Regions from separate parts of the Bradyrhizobium sp. OAE829 genome, predicted to be linked through region 1. Evidence: riboswitches for the same ligand, from Rfam matches in the RefSeq annotation. Region 1 holds a riboswitch; the other holds the start of a gene.
What was found. Region 1 has a riboswitch for S-adenosylmethionine ahead of ABIE49_RS17960 (O-succinylhomoserine sulfhydrylase). Riboswitches for the same ligand answer to the same signal wherever they lie in the genome.
Positions count from the first base shown of each region.

Region 2: another riboswitch for S-adenosylmethionine. It lies ahead of metX (homoserine O-acetyltransferase MetX); the one in region 1 lies ahead of ABIE49_RS17960 (O-succinylhomoserine sulfhydrylase).

Region 1 is NZ_JBEPOE010000001.1:3,655,586-3,661,234, reverse strand. It holds gene ABIE49_RS17960 (O-succinylhomoserine sulfhydrylase) at 1-1,117, opposite strand, end outside; SAM riboswitch at 1,190-1,269, opposite strand; gene ABIE49_RS17955 (2'-deoxycytidine 5'-triphosphate deaminase) at 1,389-2,495, shown strand; gene ABIE49_RS17950 (hypothetical protein) at 2,698-3,744, shown strand; gene ABIE49_RS17945 (MATE family efflux transporter) at 3,907-5,349, shown strand; gene ABIE49_RS17940 (hypothetical protein) at 5,351-5,649, opposite strand, start outside.
Region 2 is NZ_JBEPOE010000001.1:3,360,257-3,365,905, reverse strand. It holds gene ABIE49_RS16425 (malate/lactate/ureidoglycolate dehydrogenase) at 1-794, opposite strand, end outside; gene ABIE49_RS16420 (prephenate/arogenate dehydrogenase family protein) at 818-1,759, opposite strand; gene hisC (histidinol-phosphate transaminase) at 1,767-2,864, opposite strand; gene ABIE49_RS16410 (chorismate mutase) at 2,894-3,754, opposite strand; SAM riboswitch at 3,916-3,995, shown strand; gene metX (homoserine O-acetyltransferase MetX) at 4,083-5,291, shown strand; gene metW (methionine biosynthesis protein MetW) at 5,288-5,649, shown strand, end outside.

The DNA.
Region 1 (5,649 bases):
AACCCTCGCTGATGCCGAGTTCGGCGCGCGCCTCCGGCGTCAGCCGCTGATGCGTCGTGGTCGCCGGATGGGTGACGAGGCTCTTGGCGTCGCCGAGGTTGTTCGAGATCCGTGAGATCTGCAGCGCGTTGAGGCAGCGGAACGCGGCCTGCTTGCCGCCCTTGACCTCGAAGCCGACCAGGGTCGAGCCGGCGCGCATCTGCCGCTTCACCAGTTCGGCCTGCGGATGGTCGGCACGGCCGGGATAGATCAGCCGCGAGACCTTCGGATGGTTCGCCAGCGCGTCGGCGACCTTGCCGGCGGTCTCGGTCTGCGCGCGCACCCGCACCGCCAGCGTCTCCAGGCCCTTCAGCAGCACCCAGGCGTTGAACGGCGAGAGCGACGGGCCGGTATGGCGCATGAAGTTATGGAGGTGCTCGGCGACGAATGCTTCCGAGGACAGGATGATGCCGCCGAGGCAGCGGCCCTGGCCGTCGATGTGCTTGGTCGCAGAATACACCACGACGTCGGCGCCGAGTGTCAGCGGGCTCTGCCAGATCGGCGTGGCGAACACATTGTCCACGATCAACCGTGCGCCGCCACTGTGCGCGATCTCGGCAATCGCCGGGATGTCGAGCACGTCGAGCGTCGGATTGGTCGGGCTCTCGAGGAAGAAGGACTTGGTGTTCGGCCGCAACGCGCGCTGCCACTGGTCGAGGTCAAGACCGTCGACCAGCGTCGTCTCGATGCCGTAGCGCGGCAAGAGATCCTGCACCACGTAAAGGCAGGAGCCGAACAGGGCTTTCGAAGCGACCACGTGGTCGCCGGCCCGGAGCGGTGCGAGGATCGCGGTCGTCACCGCGGCCATGCCGGTAGCGGTCGAGCGCGCGGCTTCCGCGCCCTCGAGTTGCATCATGCGGCGCTCGAACATCTCGATCGTCGGATTGGAATAGCGCGAATAGATAAAGCCGGGCTCCTCGCCCTTGAATCGGGCCTCGCACTGCTCCGAGGTGTCGTAGACGTAGCCTTGGGTGAGGAACAGCGCCTCGGACGTCTCGCCGAATTGCGAGCGTAGCGTGCCGCCATGGACAAGGCGGGTTTCGGGACGATAGCGGGTGGTAGACTTAGCCTCAGGCATGTGACCTCCGTCGTGACCACCATTGAAAATGGTCACAAAAAACCGGCCTGGAAAAATTTCCACAGGCCGGGATCACACGTGTCCCCGGCCTGTTTAGCGACTTATTTAACGTGGCTGCAAGCCGGCCGGCTCAAATCACCACGGGATAAGTCATGCTGATATTCCCTCGCGCCCTTTTCGTCAAGCCGGCCATCGGATAACCCCTAAATGCCCATATTTATGAGGTTTGGATGACATTTGGGTCACCCTTCCGGGCCCCTTGAGGACCGCCGTGCCGTTCACGCTGCCGCCCGACGCCAACGGAATTCTGCCCGACCGCATGATCGCGGCGATGGCGGATGCGGGCCTGATCCTGCCGGCCTATCCCTTTGTCGAGAGCCAGATCCAGCCCGCCAGCCTCGATCTGCGCCTCGGCGACATCGCCTACCGGGTGCGCGCGAGCTTCCTCCCGGGGCCGGGTGCGACGGTTGCCGAGCGTATCGACGAGCTGAAACTGCACGAGATTGACCTCACTGACGGCGCGGTGCTGGAAACCAACTGCGTCTATATCGTGCCGCTGCTGGAGAGCCTCGCGCTGCCGCCGGAGATCGTCGCCGCCGCCAACCCGAAGAGCTCGACCGGGCGGCTCGACGTCTTCACCCGCGTGATCGCTGACGGTACCCGCCGCTTCGACATGATCGGCGCCGGCTATCACGGGCCGCTCTATGCCGAGATCAGCCCGAAGACGTTTCCGGTGCTGCTGCGCGAGGGATCGCGGCTGTCACAAGTGCGCTTTCGCACCGGCGACGCCATCCTCAACGCGGACGAGCTGGACGCGCTGCATGAGGCCGAGCGGCTGGTCGATATCGACGACGCCGATCTCGCCAATGGCGTGGCGCTGAGCGTCGATCTAAGCGGCGCGAATTCCGGCGGCTTTGTCGGCTACCGCGCCAAGCGCCACACCGGCGTGGTCGATGTCGACCGCCGCGGCGGCTATGCGGTCGATGAATTCTGGGAGCCGATCGCGGCGCGCCCGGACGGCAGCCTGATCCTCGATCCCGGCGAGTTCTATATTCTGGCCTCGAAAGAGGCGGTGCAGATTCCGCCGGATTACGCCGCCGAGATGGTGCCGTTCGATCCTCTGGTCGGCGAATTCCGCGTGCATTATGCCGGCTTCTTCGATCCCGGCTTCGGCTATGCCGGCGCCGGCGGGCAGGGCTCGCGCGCGGTGCTGGAAGTGCGCTCGCGCGAGGTGCCGTTCATCCTCGAGCACGGACAGATCGTCGGCCGCCTGGTCTACGAAAAAATGCTGGCGCGGCCCCATGCCATGTACGGCCAGCGCATCGGCTCGAACTATCAGGCGCAGGGCCTGAAGCTGAGCAAGCATTTCAGGGTGTAGCCTGCAATCCTCGACATCCTCATCCTGAGGAGCGGCCTCTTGGCCGCGTCTCGAAGGATGCAGGCCCGTCTGTGGCCTCATGGTTCGAGACGTGCGAAGACGCGCTCCTCACCATGAGGACGATCCTCCGTCATTGCTGGCGCTCGCAATGACGGCTGATATATGCTCGCCCCTCAACAAGAAAATCGGCGCGGGAGAGAGCATGTCCGAAGAGCAATCGCAGCAAGCGCAATGGGCGAAGTGGCGCAGCATCGCTGATCTCTACCACGCGTTTTTCACCGGCCTCGTTCTCACCGTGGTCTCGCGGCGCGGTACGGCGGATGCCGCCGAATTCGTGTTCCGGGTGTTTCGCCGCCAACAGCAGGAACGCTTCCTGCCGGGGCTGGAAAAACTCGGGCTCAGCCATCTGCCGCCGGCGGTCGCGGCTGCGCAGTATCATTATCTCTCCAACTGGATCGGCGGCGTCCATGTCGAATACATGTACGAGACCGATCGCAAGGCCTGGATCCGTTATCCGCCGCCGCGCTGGATCTGGCGGGGCACCGCGATCTGCGGCGTGCCCGGCGATGTGTCGCGCGCGATGCTGCGGGGCTGGCACGGCAATAACGGCGTGGCGCTCGGCAATCTCAATCTCGGCTTCGTCTGCACCAAGCAAAGCGTCGAAGGCCAGGACGGCCTCGAAGGCTATTACTACGAATACGATCACCCGCTCGATCTCGATGCGCGGATGGTGTTCGCGCGGCATCTCGAAGCGCCGCGCTTCGATCCCGCCGCCGCGCCGGCATTGCCTGTTGCAAGCTGGCCGAAGCCGCGGTTGGAAAAGGCCTATCGCAACTACGCGATGGAATATGTGAAGACCGCGGCTCCCGTGATGGTGCAATGCTTCGGTCCGGAGGATGCCCGATATCTGTTGCACCTCACCGGCAAGCTGATCGGCATGCAATATTTCGACGAGATCTCGCAAAACCTTGGGGCGGGCCGCGGCGGGCCGAAGGAATTTGCCAGCTTCCTGCGTGCGCTGTTCGAGGCGCAGGATGATGCGGTTGAGATCAGCGAGTCCGACGGCACGTTCGAAATCCGGCAGCAGAGCTGGAAGCTGATGGCCGATGTCGGCGATTATCACCCGGCCTGCGCCAGCGTCCTGCGGGGATTGTTCGAGGGCCTGGCGGCCGGCTGCGGCCGCCATATTCCCGTGCATTTGAAGCCGCCAGCCGGCGGAAAGGCACCGTTCGTCTGGTCGATCGGCTAGGGGAGTGCGCCCGCCTGCAATCGCGCAGGGGCCCATTGCGTTTCGCGCACGCGGAATCAGCGCCTGCCGTGCTAGGAAACATCCTGGCGCAGCGAGATAATGCGCCCAAAATATTGAATGGGTGCGCGATCTCTGAATTGCCTTTCGCGCGCGGGAGCAGAAATGTCCGATATCGGCGTTGCCGAAATTCCCGTCGACGAGGAAGAGCGCCCGCTGCCGCCGCCGCCGCCGCCGGCGAAGAACGCGCTGGTCGACGGTCCGATCCTGCGCACGCTGCTGTGGCTCGCCTGGCCCAACGTCATTGCGCTATCGGCCGGCACCTGTGTGGTGATCGCCGAGACCTCCTATATCGGCCGGTTAGGGGTGGAATCGCTGGCCGCGATGGCGCTGGTGTTTCCCTGCGTGATCCTGACCATGACGATGTCGGGCGGCGCCATGGGCGGCGGTGTCGCGTCCGCGATCGCGCGCGCACTCGGCGCCGGCGATACCGAGCGCGCGTCGGTGCTCGCTGCGCATGCCTTGCTGATCGGCCTCTGCTTCGGGCTCGTCTTCATGCTGGGCATGCTGATCTTCGGTCCGAAGCTGCTTGAATTGCTGGGCGGCCGCGGCAACGTGCTGACGCAGGCGATCGGCTACACGCAGATATTCTTCGGCGGTGCCGTCGTGCCATGGCTGATGAACACGATGGCCGGCATCCTGCGCGGCACCGGCAACATGAAATTGCCCTCGCTGCTGATGCTCATTTCCGCCGTCTGCCAGATCATCCTTGGCGGCACGCTCGGTCTCGGCCTCGGGCCGATCCCGCAATTCGGCATGCGCGGCGTCGCCGCCGGTTCGCTGATCGCCTACCTGATCAGCATCTCCGTGATGTCATGGTATCTGTTTTCCGGCCGCGCGCGCATCGTTCCCAGGATCGTCGGCCTGCGGATTCGCTGGGCGATGTTCATCGACATTCTCAAGGTCGGCGCCATCGCCTGCTTCTCGCCGCTGCAATCGGTGCTGACCATCAGCATCTTCACCTACATGCTGGCGGGTTTCGGCACGGAGATCCTGGCCGGTTACGGCATCGGCGCGCGGCTCGAATTCATGCTGACGTCGATCGCCTTCGCGGTCGGCATCGCGACGGTGCCGATGGTTGGTATGGCGATCGGTGCGAAGCGCATCGCGCGGGCCCGCAGGATCTGCTGGATCGCGGGCGGTGTGGCCTTTGTCGGGGTCGGCGCGTTGGCGACCTTGATCGCGATCTTCCCCGACATCTGGGTCAATCTCTTCACCGACAATGCGGGCGTGCGCGCGGCAAGCCGGCAGTATCTGTCTACGGCGGCGCCGATGTATGCCTTCCTCGGCCTTGCCACGACCTGCTATTTTTCATCGCAGGGCGCGGCGAAGGTGCTTGGCCCCGTACTGGCGCAGACCGCGCGGCTGGTGTTCATCGTCATCGGCGGCTGGTGGCTGTCGACGCACAACGCCACCGCCATGGACTTCTTCAAGCTGACGGCCGCATCGATGATGCTGCTCGGCCTGCTGTCCTGCCTCAGCGTGATCCTGACGCGGTGGGGACCGAAACGCGTTCCCCTTGCCAAGGCTCGCCCGGCGCTGTTGTAGCTCAGCGCCGCCGATGCCGCCGGCTGTGACGGCCGCCGCCCATATTGGCCATGCGCATCAGCTGCGGGATCATGCTCATCATCTCGCTGCCGCCGGCGCCGCCAAGCATGCCCATGATGTCGCCGCCGCCCACGCCACCCATGTTGACGCCATAGCCGTGGGCCATGCCGCTGCCATAGCCGCCATTGCTGCCACCGTAGCCGCCGGGGATTTTACCGCCGCCCATCATGCCGCCGAAACCACCGCCGCCGCCTTCCATCATGCGGCCCATCATCGGGCCCATTGTCTGCATCATCATGC
Region 2 (5,649 bases), 300 kb from region 1:
ATGATGCCGCGTTCGGGCGGCGTCGACGTGGTGACGCTGGGCGAGCCGACAATGGCGCCGGCCAATAGTTCGCACACCAGCGCCAGGCCGGAGCCCTTGTGCTCGCCGAACGGCAGCACCACGCCGCGCGGGTCGGTGTACATGACGGAAGGGTCGGTGGTGGGCTGGCCCGCATGGTCGAGCAAGGCACCGTCCAGCATCGGCTTGCCGGCATTGTGCGCCACCCGCACTTTTCCCAGCGCCACGCGGCTGGTGGCGAAATCGAGCAGGATCGGCTCGTTGTTGTCGGTGCCGGGGATCGCGATGCAGACCGGGTTGGTTAGGAATCTTCCTTCGCGGCCGCGGAACGGCGCGACGCCGGGTGAACCCGAAGCGACATTCACAAAATGCAGCGCCACCATGCCGGCGCGCGCGGCGATCTCGCCATAGGTGCCGACGCGGCCGATGTGGTGCGCGTTGCGCAAGCCGTTGACGGCCACGCCATGTTTCTTCGCCGCCTCGATCGCCCACTCCACCGCCTGGCGCGCGACCACCTGGCCGTAGCCGGCGCGGGCATCCCACACCGAGATGGTTCCGGTGTCCGAGACGATCTCGGGCGCCTGATTGATCTTCAGCGTGCCGGCGTCGAGGTCGCGCACATAGGCGACCAGCATCCCGACGCCATGGCTGTCATGGCCGCGCAGATTGGCCTCGACCAGATGCTCGGCAACGATGGCGGCTTCCGTCGGCGAACTGCCGCCGGCGGTGACGATGCGGTTTGTTAGCCCAAGCAGCTTCGAATGGTCGATGATCATGCTTCACTCCGTCGTGAGCCGGTCTACTCCGGCTTCTTGGTTAAATTCGCGTGCGGGCGGCCGAAGTCGGGCGCCGCCGAATCCTGGCCAATTTCGACGATGCCGCGGCGGATGGCGCGGGTGCGGGTAAAATGCTCGAACAGCGCCTCGCCGTCGTTGCGGCGGATCGCCCGTGTGAGTTTCGACAGGTCCTCGTTGAAGGTGCCGAGCATTTCCAGCACCGCTTCCTTGTTGGCCAGAAACACGTCGCGCCACATCGTGGGATCGGAGGCCGCGATGCGCGTGAAATCGCGAAAACCGCCGGCGGAGAATTTGATCACTTCCGACGACGTCACCTGCGCCAGTTCGTCGGCGGTGCCGACGATGGTGTAGGCGATCAGATGCGGCAGATGGCTGGTGATCGCGAGCACCAGGTCGTGATGATCCGGCGTCATGATCTCGACCTTGGCGCCGAGGCCGGCCCAGAACTCGCGCAGCTTTTCCACCGCGGCGGGATCGGTCCCTTCCGGCGGCGTGAGAATGCACCAGCGGTTGATGAAGAGTTCGGCGAAGCCGGAATCGGGACCGGAGTGCTCGGTGCCGGCGACGGGATGGGCGGGAACGAAGTGGACGCTAGGGGGAATATGCGGGCTCATGTCCCGCGCGATGGCGCCCTTGACCGAGCCGACGTCGGAGACGATGGCGCCCGCCTCGAGGAACGGCGCGATCTCCTCGGCGACCGGTCCGCAGGCGCCGACGGGGATGCAGAGGATCACGAGGTCGGCGCCCTTGACCGCTTCCGCGTTGGTTTCGAGCACGCGATCGACCACGCGCAATTCTTCCACCCGCGCGCGGGTCTTGGCCGAGCGCGCTGACGTGACGATCTCGCCGGCGAGACCCTGCGCGCGAGCGGCGCGGGCGATCGAGCCGCCGATCAGGCCGAAGCCGATCAGCGCGACGCGTTTGAAGAGAGGTTCAGTGCTCACTTGATGCTCACTTGCCCGCCATAAAGTCTTTGAGGCCATCGACGACGAGGCGGTTGGCCTCTTCGGTGCCGATGGTCATGCGCAGCGCATGCGGCAGGCCGTAATTGTTCAGCGCCCGCAGCACCAGGCCGCGTTTTGTTAAGTAAGCGTCGGCGTCCGCCGAGGTCCTGCCCTTTTCCTGCGGGAAATGGATCAGCACGAAATTCGCCACGCTCGGCGTCACTTTGAGGCCGAGCTTGCTGATCTCTTCCGTCAGCCAGTTGCGCCATTGCTCCGTGAATGTCTTCGACATCTGGACATGCGCGGTGTCCTCGATCGCCGCCACCGCCGCCAGCATCGCCGGCGTCGAGACGTTGAAGGGGCCGCGAATGCGGTTGACGGCATCGACGATGTTCGCCGGGCCGAACATCCAGCCGATCCGCAGGGATGCCAGCCCGTGAATCTTGGAGAACGTATGCGTCACCACGGTGTTTTCCGTGGTCGCCACCAGCTCGATGCCGAGCTCGTAATCGTTGCGCGACACATAGTCGGCATAGGCGGCGTCGAGCACCAGCAGCACATGATCAGGCAGTCCGGCGCGGAGCCGCTTGACCTCGTCGAACGGAATGTAGGTTCCGGTCGGGTTGTTCGGATTGGCGAGCCACACCATCTTGGTGCGCGGCGTGACCAGCTTCAGGATCGCATCGACATCGGCGGTGAAATTTGTTTCGGGCGCGACGACATTTTTGGCGCCGTTGGCCATGGTCGCGATCGGGTACACCAGGAAGCCGTGGCTGGTCGAGATCGCCTCGTCGCCATGCTTCAGATAGGTGTGTGCCAGCAAGTTGAGGATTTCGTCCGAGCCGGCGCCGCAGATGATGCGGTTCGGATCGAGCCCGAAGGCGCGGCCAATCGCCTCGCGCAGCACCCGCGAGGTGCCTTCCGGATAGTCCTCCAGATGACCAGCCGCTTCCTTGTAGACCGCCATCGCCTTCGGCGACGGGCCGAACGGCGTCTCGTTGGCGGAGAGCTTGAACACCTTGCGGCCCGGCTCGGCCACCGGGCTTTTGCCGGGGGTGTAGGGCGCAATATCGAGAATGCCGGGGTTCGGCACGGGGCGGGACATCTTCTGGCTCCGGATCGTAGGGCGTCTGTTCAGGATTTGGCCGCCCCGTTCGGGGGCACCGTATAGCGTGTTGCGTGGCTGCCGACGAGGGCTGCGGAGCGCACCGACGCGCCGGCCTCGATCAGGGCGGTCTTGATCTTCTCCAGCCCGGTGCCTGATATCGACACCAAGAGCGCGGCGCCGTCGAAGGCGGTATCGGGGACAGCGACGATCTCGGCGAGCGGCGCCAGCGCGCGGGCGGTCTCGGCGTTCCAGCCGGAGACACGCACGCTCCAGGTCTCGACCTCAATCACCATGGCGTTGTCGGCGACGCGCGAGACCAAGAACACCGGCAACGCCGCCGGATGGTCGGCGCGTTCGAGGAACGGCACCCGCGCGATGATCTTTGGCGCGCCATCGGCTTCGAGCTCGATCCACCAGGGCGTCCGGCTCGACGTCGCCGACACCAGCGCCAGATCGCCCTTCGATTTGGAGACCGCTTCGACCGCGGCCTGCGCGCTGAAATGCGCCACGTATGGCACCACGAATCCGAAATGAAACCGCGCCGAATCCCGCATCGCGGATTCGCCGACCGAGACGTCCGCATGCACCGAGAACGGCGCCTGGACGTAGGTGAAGGTCGAGATGATGACGCGCCAGATGCTCTCGATGGTGTCGATCGGCAGGATGCCGCGATGGCGCTCCACCAACCGCCGCATCATGTCGGCTTCGCGCGCCGGACGGAACGCGGAGCCGACCTCCTGGGTCTCTTTCACCTGGATCAGCCGATCGATGATGTCGCCGCGCGCCATCAACAAACGGTGAACCTGCTCGTCGATGCTGTCGATCTCTTTGCGCAGCACCGCGAGGGAGGGCGGGGCGGGGGGTGCCTTCGAGGGTCCCTTGGACATGTTCTAGCCTTTAGCGCCGGGGGCCGAAATCACCGGCAAATACAAGGGCATTGATTAGGAAAGACGGCCGCCGAAAGCAAAGAGAAACATCGGCAATGATGGCGCGCCGGGCCGGTTAACCATGGCCCGCCTTGACGAAAAGCTCCCTTCGGACTAGCTTTAGCCCATTCCGTGGTCATTTGAGCCGGCCGGCTTGCAGCCACGTTAAACAACTCGCTAAACAGGCCGGGGACAGAAGTGATCCCGGTCGAACCTTTGTTCAGGCCGGGTTTTTTTATGGCCTGATTTCTGTCCGGGAGGGCCTCCCTTTGGGAGGTCGGTGGCCGAAATGACAAACGTTCAGTCGATAGCCAGCCCCTCGGTGCATACCGAGGAGCGCGCGCACGAGGCGGACCATCCGAGTTCGCTGGTGGCGGCGTTCGGCGCCGATCAACCGTTGCGGCTTGATTGCGGCATCGATCTGGCGCCCTTCCAGATCGCCTACCAGACCTATGGCAAGCTCAATGCAGGGCGATCCAACGCCATCATGATCTGCCATGCGCTGACGCTTGATCAGCATGTCGCCAATGTGCATCCGCTGACCGGCAAGCCGGGCTGGTGGGAAATCATGGTCGGTCCTGGCCGTCCTCTCGACACTGACAAGTATTTCATCATCTGCTCCAACGTGATCGGCGGCTGCATGGGTTCGAGCGGTCCGGCCTCGACCAACCCCGCGACAGGCAAGGTGTGGGGACTGGATTTTCCGGTCGTCACGATACCGGACATGGTGCGGGCGCAGGCCATGCTGCTCGACCGCCTCGGCATCGACACGCTGCTCTGTGTTGTCGGGGGCTCGATGGGCGGCATGCAGGTGCTGCAATGGACCGCGGCCTATCCGAAGCGCGTGTTCTCCGCGCTCCCGACCGCGTGCAGCACGCGCCATTCGGCGCAGAATATCGCGTTCCACGAGCTCGGCCGGCAGGCGGTAATGGCCGATCCGGATTGGCATGGTGGACGCTATGTCGATCAGGGGACGCATCCGCATCGTGGCCTCGCGGTGGCGCGGATGGCCGGGCATATCACCTATTTGTCGGACGCCGCGCTGCATCGCAAGTTCGGACGGCGGATGCAGGACCGGGATCTGCCGACATTTTCGTTCGACGCCGATTTCCAGGTCGAAAGCTATCTGCGTTATCAGGGCTCGTCGTTCGTCGAGCGCTTCGATGCCAACTCCTATCTCTATCTGACGCGGGCGATGGATTATTTCGACATCGCCGCCGATCATGACGGCGTGCTGGCGAAGGCGTTCTCCGGCATTCAGACGCGGTTCTGCGTGGTGTCTTTCACGTCAGATTGGCTGTTCCCGACCTCGGAATCGCGGGCATTGGTGCATGCGCTCAACGCATCGAGCGCGCGGGTGTCGTTCGCCGAAATCGAAACCGATCGCGGTCACGACGCCTTCCTGCTCGACGTGCCCGAATTCTTCGACATCTCCCGTGCCTTCCTGGAGTCCGCTGGCAAGGCGCGTGGCCTCGAAAATGATGGCGCTGCGTCATGAGTATCCAACAGACGTTGCCACTCACGGGCGTCACACCCGGCCGCACCGGGAACTATCGCAGCGATCATTTGCTGGTCGCCGAAATGGTGCAGAGCGGCTCCAAAGTGCTCGACGTCGGCTGCGGCGACGGCGAATTGCTGCAGCTCTTGGAAAGCCGCGGCATCGACGGCCGCGGCATCGAACTGTCGCGCGAGGGCGTCAACCGCTGCGTCGCCAAGGGCCTTGCGGTGGTGCAGGGCGACGCGGACACCGACCTCGTCAATTATCCCGACGACGCTTTTGATTACGTGATCCTGTCGCAGACGCTGCAGGCGACCCGGCAGCCGAAAGTGGTGCTGGAAAACCTGCTGCGGATCGG